One region of the Luteipulveratus halotolerans genome, then DNA from elsewhere that is predicted to be linked to it. Evidence: riboswitches for the same ligand, from Rfam matches in the RefSeq annotation. Region 1 holds a riboswitch; the other holds the start of a gene.
What was found. Region 1 has a riboswitch for S-adenosylmethionine ahead of VV01_RS05845 (aminotransferase class V-fold PLP-dependent enzyme). Riboswitches for the same ligand answer to the same signal wherever they lie in the genome.
Positions count from the first base shown of each region.

Region 1 (2,977 bases):
CGTTGCGGCAGCTGCTGGGTGGGCGGCGCCTCCAGGCCGCGGCTGGTCTGCTCGGCGAGCGCCCCGGGCTGGGGCTTGGGCAGCTTGCTGCCGCGCTTGGCGCGTTCGAGGGCCTCGGCCGCTGCACCGCCGCTCGTCGCGCCCTCGACCTCGTCGTGGTCGTAGACCTCGACGTCGTCGGCGGGTGCCTTCTCGCCCGGGCGCAGCGCGCGCCCGCTCTTGGTCCGTCGAGGGGCGACCTGGGCGGCCTGCTCGAACGCCTCGTCGCCGACGACGCTGTCGTCGTCCTCGGTCTTGGCCTTGCGGGTCGTACGCCGGCGCTTCTTGCCGTCGATGTCGGCGCCGTGGCGGTCGGCTGCGACGGCGTCGAGCTCGTCGTCGGTGCTGTCGGACTCGCTGTAGTAGAGGAGCCGGTCGCGGGCCTCACGCAGGCGGTAGCCGATCTGGTGGACCGGCGTCGCGGTGACGACCAGGAGGCCGAAGATCCCGAGCAGCAGCAGGATCGGCACGGTGCCCCACACGCGGACGCCGGCGACGAGCGGGCTCGAGGCGAGGTAGCCGATCATGCCGCCGGCCCGGTTGACCGCCTCGGTGCCCTCGGACGGCTCGGGCATGCCCTTGGCGAGGCTCGCCAGGCCGCACGCCGAGAACGCCAGCATGACCAGACCGATGATGATGCGGTTGGTGGGCTGGTGCCCCTTGGGCGAGCGCATCATGTGCACGCCGAGCAGCAGCAGGACCAGCGGAAGGGCGAAGCCGGCGACCCCGAAGGTGCCGGCCACGACCGAGTGGACGATGTCGCCGAAGCGGCCCGACAGGCCCCACCACTCACGGGCGGCGACCACGATCGCCAGCGCGATCAGCAGGAAGCCGATGCCGTCGCGGCGGTGCTCGGGCTCGAGGTCGCGCGCGGACGTGCCCACGCGTCGTGCGGCTCCACCGGCCACGTGTGCGACTCCCATCCAGGTGCCGCGCACGGCGCGCAGCGGCAGGGGCAGACCTCCACCCTGGGCCGGACGGCTGCCGCGAGCGGTCGCGGCACCCTTCTTGGCCGGTGGGCGGGTCGAGGTACGACGGCCTGAGGACTTCGGACGCGCCGACGTCGACCGGTTCCCGCTGGAGCCGGTCTTGGACGACGTGGACTGACGTGTGGCCACGCTCGCAGAGTAGTCGCGAACCCCATCAGACCCATAGGTCACACGCGGGGTGCGGCGGCTTTTCTCGGCCGGCGCGGCAGCCGGCGTGCGGCTCGGTGCGCTCTCAGATGTCAAGACTTGCTGCCCACGGGATGGACCCCCGGCGACGGCTGTGGCTATCGTCGGGGACAGGTCAAGAGTCTCAGCGACAAGCCCCGGCTGGCTGAGCGGCAACCCTCCATCGCGGTGGGGTGCTCCGGGTGACGACCCGGCCGACGGCATCCGCCCTCGGCAAGCGCGAACGTCCAAGGAGCGTCCCTGTGTCGACGGCACCCCACTCCCCCGCTGCCCCTGCGCCCCGCCTGAGCCTGGTTCGCCAGAGCCCGCGTCCTGCACCTCGGACGACCGGTGACCTGCCGCTCACCGTCGGCGCCGAGCTCGGCGTACCCACCATCCACCGCACGGTCGTCGACTTCGGCAACCTCGACCACGCGGCCACGACGCCGGCTCTGGTCGCCGTCACCGACGCCGTCGAGGCGGTCCAGCGGCGCTACGGCTCGGTCCACCGCGGTGCGGGATACACCAGCCGCCTCACGACCGACTGGTTCGAGCAGGCTCGCGGCGAGGTCGGCCAGTTCGTCGGAGCCCGGGCCGACGACGAGGTCGTCTTCACCCGCAACACCACCGACGCCCTGCGCCTGCTCGCGCACACGCTGCCGCCGCGCACCAACGTGCTGGTGTTCGAGTCCGCGCACCATGCGGCACTGCTCCCCTGGACCGTCGCCCGGACCACGCGCATCCCCGTGCCGACCAGCGCCGAGGAGTCCGTCACGCTGCTCGACGACGCCCTCGCGGCCCTCGATCCCGCTGAGCCCGCACTCGTGGTGATCACCGGCGCGTGCAACGTCACCGGCGACATCTGGCCGGTCGCCGACCTGGCCGCGGTCGCCCGCCGCTACGGCGCGCGGACGGTGCTCGATGCCGCGCAGCTGGCTCCGCATCGCCGGGTCGACATCAGCGAGCTCGACGTCGACTGGGTGGCCTTCTCGGGCCACAAGACCTACGCGCCCTACGGTGCGGGCGCGCTCGTCGGCCGCACCGACTGGCTCGACGCCTCCGAGCCCTACCTCCCCGCGGGCGGCGCCACCCACACGGTCTCGCACCAGCACACGCGCTGGCAGGAAGGCCCGGCGCGGCACGAGGGCGGTACGCCCAACGCCGTCGGTGCCATCGCCCTGGCCAGCGCCTGCGCGACGATCTCGGCCCATCGCGACGCGATCGAGGCTCACGAGGCCGAGCTGCTCGACGCGCTGCGCGCGGGCCTCACCGAGATCCCCGGCGTGACGCTGCACCACGTCCTCGGCCCGGCTGCCGACGGCGTGGGCGTCGCGACGTTCACCGTCGACGGGTACGCCCCGTCACTGGTGTCGCAGGTGCTCGCCGACGAGTACGGCCTGGCCGTGCGCGACGGACGGTTCTGCGCCCACCTGCTGTGCGAGACGTTGTTCGACGGCGACGGCACGGCGGTCCGGGCGAGTGTCGGCCTGGCCACCACCCGCGAGCACATCGAGCGGCTCGTGCACGGCGTACGACGGCTGGTCGAGAACGGCCCGACGTCGACGTACGAGCACACCGACACCGGGTGGGTCGCTCAGGACGACCCGCGCGACCTGTCCGAGCCGCGCCCCTGGTGACCGAGCAACCAACCGACCTACGGGTGAGCCCTGCGGAGGGCTGACTGCAGTGCGGCAGCGCTGACCGTGCCGAACTTCGGCGACCTGAACGACGTGCTGCCCATGACGGGTTCGAAGATGCCCTCGTCGCCGCCGACGACCTCGGCT
Region 1 is NZ_LAIR01000002.1:1,105,493-1,108,469, reverse strand. Features, by position in the region: gene VV01_RS05850 (DNA translocase FtsK) at 1-1,157, opposite strand, end outside; SAM riboswitch class IV at 1,328-1,440, shown strand; gene VV01_RS05845 (aminotransferase class V-fold PLP-dependent enzyme) at 1,457-2,830, shown strand; gene VV01_RS05840 (hypothetical protein) at 2,848-2,977, opposite strand, start outside.

Region 2 (2,977 bases), 1.6 Mb from region 1:
ATCCGCCAGCTCACCGAGCTGCTGCGCAACGCCACCGTCGGCCAGGCCCCCAAGGACGACGGCATCGTCGAGCCCGGCATGGTCGTGACCGTCGAGATGTTCGGCGGCGAGGAGAAGTTCCTGCTCGGCAGCCGGGAGATCGCCGGCGACTCCGACCTCGACGTCTACAGCGAGAAGTCGCCCCTCGGCGCCGCCATCAACGGCAAGAAGGTCGGCGACGAGACCTCCTACGAGGCGCCCAACGGCAAGACCATCGCGGTCAAGGTCATCGCGGCCACGCCGTACGCCGCCTGAGGCCCCCAGCACGACTCGAAGGCCCGGTCCCGCACCTCGCGGGACCGGGCCTTCTGCGTTGCGTCTCGTCACCCGAGACGCCAACTTGCCTGACTCTTATGCATTGCATAACTTTCACTTAGGTCTTGAGCTCCAGCGCACAGCCCCGGCTTGCTGGACAGCAACCCTCCACCGCGGTGGGGTGCTCCGGGTGACGACCTGGCCCGACCATCCGGTCGGCGCAAGCGCGGACTCTCCCCCGAGGGTCCTCCTCACCGAGGGAGCTCGACGATGACCGCTCACCACGGCTCACGTCTCTTCGCGGCGCACGCCCACCGGGCGGCGTACCGCCTGCACATCGACCTGATGCGCGTCTGCGCCGGGTCCTGCTGACCGCACGCCTTCACCTCGGGCCTCCGCCCGCCCACGCACCCACCTCTCGCTCCGCCTCACCGGACCGACCCCTGGGAGACAGCCATGTCCACGTCATCGACGCTGCCCGCACCCGCCACGCTCGACCCACCCGCACCCGACGCCCGCCCGGCCCTGCAGGTCGTGCCCCGCCGTCGGCCCTGGCGCTGGGTCGGCACCGCGCTCGTCGTCGTCCTGCTCGCGCAGCTGGTCAACGGCCTGGTGACCAACCCCGCCTGGGAGTGGTCGACCGTCGGGGACTACCTGTTCACCACCACGATCCTGCGTGCGCTGCTCACCACGATCCAGCTGACCGTGCTCGGCACCGTGCTCGGCTTCGCCCTCGGCGTCGTGCTCGCGGCGATGCGGCTGTCGGGCAGCGCGTTCCTGCAAGGGGTCGCCTGGACCTACGTCTGGGCGTTCCGCTCGATCCCGCTGATCGTGCAGCTGCTGTTCTGGTTCAACATCGCCTACCTCTACAAGCAGCTCAGCATCGGCGTGCCGTTCGGACCGGAGCTGTTCACCTTCAGCACCAGCAACGTCATCGGGGCGATGGGCGCAGCGGTGCTCGGCCTCGCCCTGCACCAGGCGGCGTACGCGGCCGAGATCATCCGGGGCGGCATCGCCTCCGTCGACCCCGGACAGCTGGAAGCCGCTGCGGCACTGGGGATTCCGCGCCGCAGGCAGTTCTTCAAGATCGTGCTCCCGCAGGCGATGCGCTCGATCCTGCCCAACGCCACCAACGAGGTGATCAGCCTCTTCAAGGGCACCTCGATCGTGTCGGTGCTGGCGATCCCCGAGCTCTTCTACCAGGTGCAGGTGATCTACGGACGGACCTCGCGCGTCGTACCCCTGCTCATCGTCGCCACCATCTGGTACGTCGTCCTCACGACCGCGTTGTCCATCGGGCAGTACTACCTGGAGCGGCACTACGCCAAGGGCAGCACCCGAGTCGTACCGCCAACACCGTTGCAGCGCTTACGTTCTCGCATCTCGGCCTGCCGCACTGATGCCGCCGCCGCACGTGGCGAGGTGACCCGATGAGCGCCGCCGAGGCCGTACGCCGGCCGGTCGTCGACGTCGACCACGTCACCAAGTCCTTCGGTGACCATGTCGTCCTTCGCGACATCTCGCTGAGCGTCGAGCAGGGCAGCGTCACCGTCGTGCTCGGTCCGTCCGGCTCGGGGAAGTCGACCCTGCTGCGCACGATCAATCATCTCGAGAAGGTCGACCGAGGACAGATCCACGTCGACGGCGACCTCATCGGCTATCGCCGTCAAGGCGATCGGTTGCACGAGCTGCGTGAGCGGGACGTGCTGCGTCAGCGTTCGCGGATCGGGTTCGTCTTCCAGGACTTCAACCTGTTCCCGCACCTCACGGTGCTGCAGAACGTCGCCGAGGCCCCCGTGTCCGCGCAAGGGCGCAAGCGTGCCGAGGTCGAGGCGCTGGCAGAGCGGCTGCTCGCCCGAGTCGGCCTGTCGGACAAGGCTTCTGCCTATCCGCGGCAGCTGTCCGGCGGTCAGCAGCAGCGCGTCGCCATCGCCCGAGCGCTGGCCCTGGAGCCGAAGGTGCTGCTGTTCGACGAGCCGACCTCGGCGCTCGACCCCGAGCTGGTCGGCGAGGTGCTCGACGTCATCCGGTCACTCGCCGACGAGGGCGCCACGCTCGTCGTCGTCACGCACGAGATCGGCTTCGCCCGCGAGATCGCCGACACGGTCGTGTTCATGGACCACGGCCAGGTCGTCGAGTCCGGGCCGCCTGCGCAGGTCATCGACTCCCCCACCCACGAGCGCACCCGCGCCTTCATCCGCCGCGTCCTCTGACACGCACTCACGAAGCGAGAAACCATGCACACCAACGCTGTTCGACGTCGTACGACGATCGCCGCCGTCATCGGACTCGGCCTGACCGCGCTGGCCGGCTGCTCCGAGCCGCAGGAGGCCGCGACCAAGGCCACCATCGCGCCGGCGGCCGGTGAGGCGAAGGCACAGGTCGTCAGCTACGACACCTCACCGGCCCAGTCGGAGCGCATCACGGGCGTGCGCGACGCGGCGCTCAACGCCCAGCTGCCCGAGGCGATCCGCAAGCGCGGCACGATCATCGTCGGCAGCGGGTCCGCTGCGGGCGGAAGCCCGCCGCTGGGGTTCACCGCCACGGACAACAAGACGCCGGTGGGCGTCGAGACCGACATCGCGCACCTGATCAGCGACATCCTCGGGGTCAAGCCGCAGGTGAGCACGACGTCGTTCGAGAACCTGTTCGTCGGCATCGACTCCGACCGCTACGACGTCGC
Region 2 is NZ_LAIR01000002.1:2,711,263-2,714,239, forward strand. Features, by position in the region: gene greA (transcription elongation factor GreA) at 1-294, shown strand, start outside; SAM riboswitch class IV at 416-527, shown strand; gene VV01_RS13630 (amino acid ABC transporter permease) at 751-1,728, shown strand; gene VV01_RS13635 (amino acid ABC transporter ATP-binding protein) at 1,725-2,507, shown strand; gene VV01_RS13640 (ABC transporter substrate-binding protein) at 2,532-2,977, shown strand, end outside.
Region 2: it holds a riboswitch for S-adenosylmethionine, as region 1 does, so the genes downstream of both, VV01_RS13630 (amino acid ABC transporter permease) here and VV01_RS05845 (aminotransferase class V-fold PLP-dependent enzyme) in region 1, are expected to answer to the same signal.